Regions from separate parts of the Paenibacillus sp. FSL H7-0716 genome, predicted to be linked through region 2. Evidence: riboswitches for the same ligand, from Rfam matches in the RefSeq annotation. Region 2 holds a riboswitch; each other region holds the start of a gene.
The links. A riboswitch is a leader RNA that binds a small molecule or an ion and turns the genes downstream of it on or off. The one in region 2 is predicted to bind thiamine pyrophosphate.
Positions count from the first base shown of each region.

Region 1: linked by a shared signal. The riboswitch ahead of MHH60_RS11605 (ABC transporter substrate-binding protein) and the one ahead of thiC (phosphomethylpyrimidine synthase ThiC) in region 2 are both predicted to bind thiamine pyrophosphate.
Region 3: linked by a shared signal. The riboswitch ahead of MHH60_RS09525 (ABC transporter ATP-binding protein) and the one ahead of thiC (phosphomethylpyrimidine synthase ThiC) in region 2 are both predicted to bind thiamine pyrophosphate.
Region 4: linked by a shared signal. The riboswitch ahead of MHH60_RS20000 (thiamine phosphate synthase) and the one ahead of thiC (phosphomethylpyrimidine synthase ThiC) in region 2 are both predicted to bind thiamine pyrophosphate.

Region 1 is NZ_JBBODA010000007.1:74,747-77,873, forward strand. Features, by position in the region: gene MHH60_RS11600 (hypothetical protein) at 1-762, shown strand, start outside; TPP riboswitch at 921-1,031, shown strand; gene MHH60_RS11605 (ABC transporter substrate-binding protein) at 1,193-2,242, shown strand; gene MHH60_RS11610 (thiamine-binding protein) at 2,618-2,911, shown strand; gene MHH60_RS11615 (ABC transporter permease) at 2,908-3,127, shown strand, end outside.
Region 2 is NZ_JBBODA010000006.1:154,515-157,641, reverse strand. Features, by position in the region: gene MHH60_RS10380 (beta-galactosidase) at 1-1,444, shown strand, start outside; TPP riboswitch at 1,516-1,625, shown strand; gene thiC (phosphomethylpyrimidine synthase ThiC) at 1,729-3,127, shown strand, end outside.
Region 3 is NZ_JBBODA010000005.1:274,284-277,410, forward strand. Features, by position in the region: gene MHH60_RS09515 (ABC transporter substrate-binding protein) at 1-348, opposite strand, end outside; gene MHH60_RS09520 (ABC transporter permease) at 345-1,121, opposite strand; gene MHH60_RS09525 (ABC transporter ATP-binding protein) at 1,102-1,797, opposite strand; TPP riboswitch at 1,996-2,099, opposite strand; gene MHH60_RS09530 (amino acid ABC transporter substrate-binding protein) at 2,323-3,127, shown strand, end outside.
Region 4 is NZ_JBBODA010000016.1:125,434-128,560, forward strand. Features, by position in the region: gene MHH60_RS19990 (thiazole synthase) at 1-716, opposite strand, end outside; gene thiS (sulfur carrier protein ThiS) at 772-975, opposite strand; gene MHH60_RS20000 (thiamine phosphate synthase) at 1,014-1,616, opposite strand; TPP riboswitch at 1,735-1,836, opposite strand; gene MHH60_RS20005 (SDR family oxidoreductase) at 1,924-2,796, opposite strand; gene MHH60_RS20010 (GDSL-type esterase/lipase family protein) at 3,033-3,127, opposite strand, start outside.

The sequences.
Region 1 (3,127 bases), on a different contig from region 2:
GTAAATCTGCGCTATCGTGCCTCACAGCTTGATGGAATTGATCTGAACGGAAAGCCCTATGCCAGTGCCAGCGATCCAGCATATATTGCGAACTATTGTCATGAACACTCCTATAATCGCTGGGGTCCAGACACGTATTATATGATGAATGAGCAGACTTTTTGCTGCATGACCCGCGCTGAACAGGAAATTGCTGTTAGTCTAGCCAACCAGATGTACGGGCAATATTATTACGGATTTTTACTCAATATTTTCCACAAAATCGTTCTGCTAAAGCTTGCCAATATGCACTCCCGACTTCGGATTAATCATGATTATGAGGAAATAGACAATCTAATCTACTCCATTAATAAGTTCTCGGCAAAGTTCTACTTCTTGGAGTTGATTTCCCAGTCGCAGGGCCGGGAGATATTTCTTCAGCTGCGTAAAGTATACGGAAACGACGCTTTGTTCGAGGAAGTGAAAGAAACCTTAAATGACCTGTTTCAGTATCAGGATAAGTTTCAATCCAAGCGACGGGATAATCTGCTGATGATTCTCACTGTATTTACGGTAGTAAGCGGGATTTACGGCATGAATCAGGTCATTGACGATCTGGATGGAAAGATTCAATGGAGTAAAATGATTGGATATTCCCCCTTTGAATTTCTTGCCCTCTTCGTGATCATGAGCGGGATTCTGATCAGCGTTGTCCTCACGCTAGGGGCGCTGGTTAGTGAGCTTAAACGGCGTCACCGCAAAAAATATAAAGATCTAGACTAGCAAAAAAGAAACTACTGGATTGGAAAAATTCAGGAGTGCACTACTAGACATTCCGAGTACAGCCGTCTATAATACACCGTATGCGAGAAATATAAGATATAAAGTATGGGTACAGAACTTATGCTTACTTATATTGCACATAGAAATACCCGTTAACTTCATAGAACCAGGGGTGCTGGAATTGGCCGGCTGAGATTGTATCCCACAAGATACTGACCCTTATACCTGATCTGGATAATGCCAGCGTAGGAATCGCCAATTGGTTCTGGTCCCTGTGACCTTGACTAACCTTGCGCCAAGCCAGCGTCCCGATCACTCGGGGCGCTTTTTTTGTAAGATCACTAAAAGATGTAGAAAAACGTACATACTACACTTTACGGTTCATGTTGGGAAGACGGGATTCTTGTAACCTTAAAGGAGAGAAGAAGACATGCACCTCAAAAAAGCACTTACGTTGTGCCTCACCTGTGTACTCATTCTTGCCATTGCCGGATGCGGCGGCAACAATGGGAATACAGCCGGAAACAAAGCAAATGCTACTGATCCAACTGCAACGGCTGGGACGGATGCTCCAAAAGAGCTCACCAAAGTTAAAGTTGCACTCGACTGGACACCGAACACGAATCATACTGGTCTATACGTAGCTAAGGATCTTGGTTACTACGCTGAAGAAGGTCTGGACGTCGAGATCGTTCAGCCAGGCGCAGCGGGTTCTGATACTATGGTTACCTCTGGCGAAGCCGCTTTTGGCATCAGCGCCCAAGAAGGATTAACGCTAGCCCGTCTACAAGGCGTGCCCCTTGTCTCGATAGCAGCTATTATTCAGCATAATACGTCGGGATTCGCCGCTCCAGTAGATCGCAATATTAAATCACCAAAGGATTTCGAAGGTAAAACCTACGGAGGCTGGGGCTCACCGGTCGAAGAAGCAGCCATGAAAGCTATCATGGATCCTGAAGGTGGCGATGTGAAAAAGGTGAAGCTGATCAGTATCGGTGAAGCTGATTATTTTACCGCCGTCAAACGTGACATTGATTTCGCCTGGATTTTCTACGCTTGGACTGGCGTTGAGGCTGAGTTGCGTGGCGAGCCATTGGATATGCTGTACTTAAAGGATTATGCGCCACAGCTCGATTATTACACGCCTGTGCTGACGACGAGTGAGAAGCAAATTGCAGATCATCCTGAGCTGGTGAAGGCCTTCATGAAAGCCACATCAAAAGGTTATCAATATGCTATTGATCATCCGGAAGAGGCTGCCGGTATGTTATCGAAGGCAGTTCCTGACCTGGACGCCGACCTTGTCCTAGCTAGCCAAAAATGGCTTAGCCCAAAATACAAGGACGATGCTGCCCGCTGGGGCGAGCAAAAAACCGAGGTCTGGCAAAATTACGGTGACTGGATGTATGATCTGAAGTTGCTGGATAAACCGCTGGATGCCGCTAGTGCATTCAGTAATGATTTTTTACCGGCGGAGTAGATAGCGGACTTCAGAACCAAGAAGGTTGGACGTTACTTGAGGAAGGAGGAACGGAGTGTAGTGATGTGCTACGTGAGTACCGGACTTCCCAAGTTCGTTCAAGATTCGATGTCGAGTTTGCTTCCTGAGTTACTTCGTTATCAAAGTTGGCTTTTTGAACTTACCTTATAATTTAAGAGCTCAAAAAGTCGGCTTTCAGAACCAAGAAGGTTGGACGTTACTTGAGGAAGGAGGAACGGAGCGTAGTGATGTGCTACGTGAGTACCGGACTTCCCAAGTTCGTTCAAGATTCGATGTCGAATTTGCTTCCTGAGTTACTTCGTTATCAAAGTTGGCTTTTTGAACTTACCTTATAAAATGAGAGGATTGATTATTGTGGCTAACACCTTACTAAGCATTCAAGTAATTCCAAAAACTCCGAACAATGAGGATTCCATCCCATACGTAGATAAAGCGATTGAGGTCATTCAGAAATCCGGTGTTAAACATCAGGTGAATCCGCTGGAAACCACAATGGAAGGTGAGCTTAGCGAACTGCTGGAGGTTGTGCGTCAGATGCAGGAGGCGTTGATCGAAGCAGGTAGTCCAAGCGTAATTTCGCAGATCAAAATCGCTCATAATCCTAACGGAATCAGCATGGATAAATTGACGGAGAAATATCGGCCGTGAGATCGACCTGGAAGCTAATATGGCCGCCCCTTGTGGCGGTCGTCTTCTTTTTAACCGTATGGCAGCTATCTGTATCTGTATTTCATATTGAAGCCTGGATTCTGCCGAGTCCTGCTGATATTGCCCGTGAATCCACCAGTAACGCTTCTGGTCTTTGGGCTCATACGATGGCTACGCTGCGGCTAACTTTAATTGGTTTTCCCATTGGAACAGGTG
Region 2 (3,127 bases):
TCCACGTCCGACTCCAGTACCGAAGCAACCCAATCCTCATCAGGCATTGGATGAAAAACGGTTTATTTCGGACAATACAATTTCTTTTGCCAAAAACCAAGCGGATATCATCCGTAAACTTTCCCCTAAGCAGTGGGTAACCACGAACGGTCTGTTCGGGCATCTCGATAGCCATGAAATGACGGATGAACTGCTGGATTTCTTCAGCTATGATTCCTATCCTCAGTTCTCTACTATTTTTTATGACCCGAATGAGCAGAATCCGCTGAATGATAGAGGCTGGGGACTGTCGTTATCTGTTGTTCGTTCGATATCCCCGAATTTCTGCATTATGGAGCAGCAGTCGGGCCCGGGTGGCTGGGTGAACCGGATGGATATGCCTTCTCCAAAGCCTGGGCAGATGCGGTTATGGACTTATCAGTCGATCGCTCATGGAGCAGATATGGTGTTATATTTCCGCTGGCGGACAGCTACGATGGGCAATGAAATTTATTGGCATGGAATCAATGACTATCATAATCAACCTAACCGGAGAGTGCGGGAAGCGGGGCAGATCGGTCAGGAGCTGGCAGCAGCAGGTCAAGCGTTTGTCGGTACTCGTAATCAGGCTAACATTGCTATTGTTCGTGATTATGACAATGAGTGGGATGGAGAATACGATGTTTGGCATGGCCCGTTTATGTGGAAGAGCAATAAGGAGTGGTACAAGGCGCTTCAACGGAAGCATATCCCGAATGACGTACTCTATTTACGCAAAAAAACAACGCTGGAGGAGCTTGCAAGGTACGACGTGCTTATCTATCCTCACCCAGCGATTATGACAGATGAGACAGCAGCACTGCTGGATGAATATGTTCAACAAGGCGGCAAACTGATCTTCGGCTGTAGAACTGGCTATAAGGATGAGCGCGGTCAATGTTATATGCGTCCTTTCCCAGGTGCTGCTAAGGATCTATGCGGGATCACAGTTGAAGAATTCACAATGGTTAAGGGCAGTCGTCAGCCAACAACAATTAGCTGGTCGGGCGCGACCGAAGTCGTTACAGGAGCAGATGACTTTAATGATATTCTCAAAATAGAGGAAGCTTCGGTTGAAGTGATGGCGGTTTACGCCTCTGATTATTATGCAGGAAAACCGGCGGTAACTAGAAATCGTCGCGGCAAGGGTGAGGTTTGGTATTACGGAGCCGTATTTAATGAACAGGCAGCGGCTGAGATCATAAATTTAATGGATCTACAATCGCCAGCAGATTGGCTGGAGCTCCCAGAAGAGGTAGAGCTGCAAGTTCGTACCGGAGCTTCTTCCAGTTATGCTTTTTTGCTTAATTATAGTGAGGCTCCTGTCACGATCCATCTTCATGAGACCAAAACAGATTTACTGAGCGGCACAACATTCTCGGGCGAGGTGCTTCTGGAAGGATTTGGGGTACTGGTGCTATACTAACGTACACGTTGATCTCACATTTGAGTAGATTTGGATAATTCTCTCTTTTCGGTTATACTTGAAAGTAGCAATTATATAGTTACGGGAGCTTGGTGGGACCAGGCTGAGAGGATAGTTATAACTATCGACCGTCAAACCTGATCTGGATAATGCCAGCGGAGGAAATGGAGCTCTATTTCTATTTGTCTACTCTAAGGCCGCATCTTATACAGATGTGGCCTTTTCTATGTGTGGGGGAGTAGACCGTCTCCGCTTGATCAAATCACCTTATAGGAGGAATTGAGATGACAAGCGAATTGAACAACGATCCAATCAATTTATCAGCTTTTCCAGCAAGTCAAAAAGTGTATGTAAAGGGTTCACGGCCTGATATTCAGGTGCCTATGCGGAAGATCTTACTTAGTCCAACTGCGGGCATAGACGGCGAAGAGGAGAATGCCCCAATTCATGTCTATGACACAAGCGGGGCTTACACGGATGCTAATATTCATACTGATATTCGTCAGGGGTTAGAGCCCAATCGTCAAAGCTGGATTGAGGAACGAGGGGATGCGGAAGCGTACGAAGGAAGAACCGTGAAGCCTGAAGATAACGGGAATGCAACGGGAAAAGCTGTGGCGGAAGTGTTTCCAGCGCTCCATAGAAAAACTTTGCGAGCGAAAAAGGGGCGTAATGTCTCTCAAATGCATTATGCACGCAAAGGAATTATTACTTCCGAAATGGAATACGTTGCGATTCGTGAGAATGTGGCACCGGAATTTGTAAGAGATGAAGTGGCCCGCGGCCGCGCCATCATTCCAGCGAATATCAATCATCCAGAGAGTGAACCGATGATTATTGGACGAAATTTTTTAGTGAAGATCAATGCCAATATAGGAAATTCCGCAGTATCCTCCTCCATAGAGGAAGAGGTAGAGAAGATGAGATGGGCCACCCGCTGGGGTGCAGATAATATAATGGATCTTTCCACAGGTAAAAACATCCACACTACACGCGAGTGGATCATCCGCAATTCTCCTGTTCCTATTGGAACGGTGCCTATCTATCAAGCGTTGGAAAAAGTGAATGGAAAAGCGGAAGATTTAACGTGGGAAGTGTACCGTGATACGCTCATTGAGCAAGCGGAGCAAGGGGTTGATTATTTTACCATTCATGCGGGGGTTCTGCTTCGTTATATCCCGTTGACTGCACAACGTATGACAGGTATTGTTTCAAGAGGTGGCTCCATCATGGCGGCATGGTGTCTTGCGCATCATCAAGAGAACTTTTTATATACACATTTTGAAGAGATATGTGAAATCATGAAGCTATACGATGTTTCTTTTTCCCTAGGCGATGGATTACGTCCGGGTTCGATTGCTGATGCGAATGATGAAGCACAATTTGCCGAGTTAGAGACGTTAGGTGAATTAACAGCTATAGCTTGGAGTCATGATGTACAGGTGATGGTAGAGGGTCCAGGACATGTACCGATGCACTTGATTAAAGAGAATATGGATAAGCAACTTGAAACTTGCAACGAAGCCCCTTTTTATACATTAGGTCCACTGACTACAGATATCGCGCCTGGTTATGATCATATTACTTCTGCTATAGGTGCAGCGATGATTGGTTGGTTCGGTACAGCAATGTTATGTTACGTAACTCCGAAGGAGCATCTTGGCCTGCCTAATAAGGAAGATG
Region 3 (3,127 bases), on a different contig from region 2:
GCGTGCCATAAGCACCTGAGGCTGATAGCTGAGCGCTAGATCAATTTGATTTGCTGCTACAAGCTTTAGGGCATCATTGCTGTCCGCAGGCATTTTGATCTCGACATCCAAACCTTCCTCTTGGAAAAAACCTTGCTGTTGCGCAGCGTATAGAAAGGAATGAACGGCATTGGGATACCAATCAAGCATAATCGTCAGCTTGTGTGACTGCTTATTTTCGGTATTGGAGGAACCGGTTTGGGAGTTGTTATTTAGCTTGTCTGCCTTCCCGCAGCTGCTTAAGAGCAAAAGTGTGCATACTAGAAATACAGAAATAAGTCCTCGTTGTGGGGATTTTAATTGATTCATTGGTTAGATCCTCTTTTCTTTAAAAATAATTGTTCGAGTAAAGCTATCGCCAGAAAAAGCACAACACCAAGCGCGGACAACAGAAATACAGCCGCGAACATTTCATCGCTCTGCATATTTCCGGCCATTCTGCGGCTGAAGTAACCGAGTCCTTTACTGCCGCCGAGCCATTCCCCGATAGTAGCTCCGATGACGCAGTATACAATGGACAGCTTTAAGCCAGAGAAAAAGGCAGGCAACGCCAGTGGAATTTGGGTTTTGACAAGCAGCTGCCAGCGGTTTGCACCAAATGTTAATAATAAGTCCTTGTAGGTCTGGCCACTTGTACGAAGTCCATCATATGTACTCACTACGACTGGAAAAAAAGCCGTCAAAAACACCACAGCCACTTTGCTCCACAGCGAATATCCGAACCACATAATAAAAATGGGGGATAGCGCAATTAATGGGATCGTCTGGCTAATGATAAGGAAGGGATAGATGGTCTTTTCTATGGGGCGATACAGGAACATTCCAGTGCCCAGCAATACACCACAAACCACAGAAAGGACAAAACCCACCAGTATCTCCTGTAACGTTGCCAATAAATGCTGTCCGAATAATAATTGCCTGTGCTCGATCAATGCGAAGCCAATAGATGAAGGTGCAGGGAGAATAAAGGCTGGAATCATGTGAAGGCGAACAGCTGACTCCCAGATTACAAGAATGAGCAGTACCAGAAGAACGAAGGGACCATAATTGTCTAGATGTTTTTTAAAAGGTATACGTTGCATGCAATCTTCGCTCCAACTCTGCCCGTAGTGCTATAAACCGGGGTTCATAGTTCATCTTATAATGTCTTGGCTTTGGTAGATCGACAACGATCTCCTGTAATTCGCTGTGCGCACCGCCAGATAATAAATAAATCCGGTCACTGAGCAATAGTGCTTCTTCCAGATCATGAGTGATGAGCATAATCGTCTGATTCAGTTCACCCCATAACTCCAACAGCCAACGGTGTATCTCACGTTTGGTCATGGCATCGAGAGCACCAAAGGGCTCATCCAGCAGCATAAGACCACTTCCGCCTCCAGCCACTAAGGTGCGCAGAAATGCGACTCGCTGTTTCATTCCTCCCGAAAGTTCATGGGGATAAGCCTTCTCTACATCTGCTAAGCCGAAGCGGACCAACATTTCCCGAATCTGAGTGATCGTATCCTGTTTACTAAATCTGGGCTTGATCTCCCAGGGCAAAAGGCAGTTGTCGAGCACTGTTCTCCAAGGCAGCAATAAATCCTGCTGAGGCATATAAGCGATCTGGCCTAAACGACTAGCGGTTGAGGGGTGCGTAGAGAGTTTTATTTTTCCGTGAGTAGGTTCGAGTAAACCGGCAATCGTTTTGAAAAATGTACTTTTCCCGCATCCGCTAGCCCCTACTACGGAGACGAATTCCCCTTGCCTGATATCCATGGATAGATTTGCGAATACAGGGGGTTGTTCAGTTTCCGGAAAAGAGTAGGTTAGGCCTTGAATAGATAAAATGGTCGTGATGATCTAACCTCCTAATATTTTTGTGGAGCGCCTAAACAAATAAAGACCCATTCATTTCCAGAGGAAATGAATGGGTCAAAAAGTTCATTCTGCATAATAACACTAAACATGCTTGATGAAAATTCCGCTCCACTTCCCTCCGCTGGTATGATCCAGATCAGGTTCCAAGGGTCCGGAGCTTGAAGCTCCGTCTCAGTCGGCCGACTCCCCTAGTGAAATAACAGGTCCATATTAATTTGTTTATAAATATACCATATCTTTCTGAGAAGTAAAGAGAGAAAGAAGTGAAGGATTAATCCAAGATTGGGTAAGATATAAGTAGAAATCTAGTTAATATTACAATTCCGATGTATATAATCGGAAAAAAAGTATTGACGATCATGTGATGGCAGTGTACTATTCAATTTACCGGAAAAAAACCGGATAGAGAGAGGGGATTTAATAATGAAAAAATGGAGTTTAACTATTATATTGGCGTTAACCGTGGTCCTTGTAGCGGCTTGCGGCAATAATTCGAATACCAATACGGCTGCTGAACCAACAGCTGGAACGAATGGTGGAGCAGCATCTTCAGCGCAAAACAGTTTAGAGGCTGTGAAGGCCAGCGGCAAATTGCGGATAGGTACAGAAGGGACTTATGCACCTTTTACTTATCATGACACTGCGGGGAAATTGACTGGTTTTGACGTAGAAATTTCCGAAGAAGTAGCCAAACGTTTAGGTGTTGAAGCTGAATTTTTTGAAACTCAGTGGGATGGTATTTTTGCTGGGATGGATGCGAAACGGTTTGATGTCATTTTCAATGAAGTTTCCATTAACGAAGATCGCAAAGTGAAATATGATTTCTCTGAACCCTATATTGTATCCAAGGCAGTATTGATCGTGAGCGAAAACAATGAGGAGATTAAGAACTTTGCTGATCTAAAGGGTAAAAAAGCCGGACAATCCCTGACAAGTAACTTATCCGACATCGCTCGTGAGAACGGTGCTGAAATCGTAGCTACGGACGGTTTCAATCAAGCGATGGACCTGCTGACTTCGGGACGTATTGATGCAACTGTGAATGATGGCTTGTCTTATCTGGATCTGAAAAAACAAAAACCAGATGCAAAAATTAAAGTGGTTGACGAGATTCCTGAAGGATCACAAAGTGCCGCGGTATTCCTGAAAGGCAATGATGAGCTGGTGAAAGCGGTCAGTGATGCGATTAAAGAGATGAAAAGTGATGGAACGTACTTGAAAATTTCCG
Region 4 (3,127 bases), on a different contig from region 2:
GGACCCAGTCCTGCCAAATAAGCTTTACGGCCAGCGGATATCGCCTCACGGAACGCTTCCGCCATGACGAGCGGATTACGTGCCGTTGCAATAGCCGTATTAAGCAGAACAGCAGCGGCCCCCATCTCCATTGCTTCCGCCGCTTCCGACGGCTTGCCAATCCCGGCATCTACAATAATTGGCAAATTCACTTCTTCAATAAGAATACGCACAAGCTCCTTGGTGCGCAGGCCGCGATTCGTCCCGATCGGCGCACCAAGCGGCATCACAGCAGCAGCACCGGCATCTCTCAGACGTAAAGCAGCTGAAAGGTCCGGACTCATATAAGGCAATACTACAAAACCCTCCGCTGCTAAAATCTCTGTAGCTCGTATGGTCTCCAGATTATCTGGAAGCAGGTATTTCTGATCATTGATCACTTCGATCTTGACCCAGTTCCCCAGTCCCGCAGCTCTTGCTAATCTCGCAATACGGACTGCCTCTTCCGCTGTGCGCGCTCCTGAGGTATTAGGCAGAAGAGTCATATGGCCGGGAATGTGGTTCATGATATTTTCTGCGCCAGCTTCTGGGTCCACTCGGCGAAGCGCTACAGTGATCACCTGAGAACCAGAGCTAGCAATCACTTCGGGGATCAGCGTATTCCGGCTATATTTTCCGGTTCCGATAAATAATCTACTGGTTAATTCGATGCCGCCAATATGTAACTGGTCATGCATGAAATTACCTCCCTTTGGTTCTTATAAATTTCTCAAAATTCTATACCGCTCCATCTCAACCCCCACCAACAAAGTGCACCAGTTCCAAACGATCATCCTCGCTCAGAGCAGTACTTTCATAATTCTCCTTACTGACAATTTCTCCATTCAGCTCAATGATCATCAGACGACCCGACCACTCAGGAAGACTGATCAAATCAGCTATAGTTTGAATACCACCAGAACACTCTGCGGATTTCCCGTTAATCAACAGCTTCATTCTGAATCACCCCCTTCGGCCCTGCTGTTACCTCCAGGCTATGAATGAACCGCCTTATGAATAGCTTTGGCGGCCTCATAAGGATCATCCGCTCCGCAAATACCGGACATCACAGCAACTCCTGCCGCACCTTTCCTGATGATCTGCGCCGCATTAGCGGGGCTAATTCCGCCAATCGCAATGACAGGAATAGAGCTGGTCTTCACCGTTTCTGCAAGCAGCTCTAGCCCACGTGCGGGCAGCCCTAACTTGCTATCCGAGGGAAATACATGACCAAACAAGCAATAATCAGCTCCCTGCTCTGAAGCATTCGCCGCTTCTTCCGGAGAATGAACCGATCTCCCCAGCCGAAGCTGAGGTGCAATTCGCCGGGCTGTATCCGGGCTCAGACTGTGACAAGCCAACTGAATTCCTGCGGCACCAGCTGCCAAGGCTACATCGATCCGGTCGTTGATTATCAGTTTGGTAGCGGGCATACCGGCAGCCAACAGCTCCTGTGCCGCAGCGAGTAGTTCGCGTGCAGGACATTGCTTATCTCTTAAGTGAATATAATCGACCCATGTCTGCACCGTGACAGCTAGTTCAACAAAATGTCTTTGCTGCAGCTTGCCGTCTGATATTAGATGGATCTCAGCTTGCACCACTCGCGATCTCCTCTCTCTCACTTCCCTATAGGTCAGTAAAAACAAAAAAACTGCCTCCCGTAAGGAAGGCAGTCAGAATCTGTATATAGACGGCACTACAAATAGACCGACAACAGAAATTCGTCCTCCACTTCCCTACGCTGGTCTTAACCAGATCAGGTTCAAAGGGTCCGGAAATCCATTCCGTCTCAGCCAATCGGCACCCCTAGTGACATAAATATACAATTTTAAAATACTAACGTGGTTTATAGTAACATATTTTTTTATTGAAATACACCCATTTATTCACATTAGCTGTACTGATCTAACCGTTTACTACCTCGCCACCATTTACATGAATAACCTGTCCAGTCACATAACTGGAATCGTCAGAGGCCAGATATACATAGGCTGGTGCCAGCTCCTCTGGTTGTCCAGGCCGTTTCATAGGCTGTGTACCTCCGAACTCGCTAACCTGTTTTGCATCAAAGGTAGAGGGAATCAGCGGTGTCCAGATTGGACCTGGTGCTACACCATTTACCCGTATGCCCTTCTCTGCCAGATTCGTGGACAAGGATCGTGTGAAGCTAAGAATAGCTCCTTTAGTTGATGAATAGTCCAGCAGCTGCGGGCTTCCGCGATAAGCGGTAATTGAAGTTGTATTTATAATTGTAGATCCTGCTTTTAAATGAGGCATAGCTGCTTTTGTTAAATAGAACATCGCAAATATATTCGTACGGAAAGTACGCTCTAGCTGCTCGGAAGTAATATCCTCGATCTTAGCTTGCGGATGTTGCTCTGCCGCGTTATTGATGAGAATATCAAGCTTTCCTAAGCTCTCCACCGTCTGTTTAATAAGATCTTTACAGAATTTCTCGTCACCGATATCACCTGGAATGAGGATACATTTGCGGCCTTCCTGCTCGACCTGACGTTTAGTTTCCTCTGCATCTGAGTGTTCATTAAGATATGAAATGACCACATCAGCGCCTTCTTTAGCAAAAAGCACAGCAACTGCACGCCCAATTCCGCTGTCTCCACCGGTAATCAACGCCGCCTTGTCTTGCAGTTTACCTGCTGCTTTATAATTTGCCGGCTCGTATTTGGGCAGCGGCGTCATTTCACTCTCAATCCCTGGCTGATGATACTGCTCCTGTGGGGGTAAGGTTTTTGTAGCTTGTTTATTGTTGCCTGACATCTTCCCTATCTCCTCTCGTTAAGCAAATTGATAGTTAACTGATCGTCTTAGGATGGCACAACTATGCACGTTTATACGCTGGGTTTGTCATTTTCTTAAATCGCTTTACGAATCTTACTTACCACAATGCAAGTGGAAATAAACAACTGTGAGAGGTAAACTGCTGTAAGTGGAGAGGACTTCACCGCATACAAAAAGGCACAGCATCGATGCTGTGCCTTGAATTGTTCACCTAACTATTTCAGAGAAGAAACATGATTTTCTGCATTCACTTCATGTTCCAGCACCCACATGAAATAAAGAGCTTTAGCCGCTTTCTCCCGGGTCACTA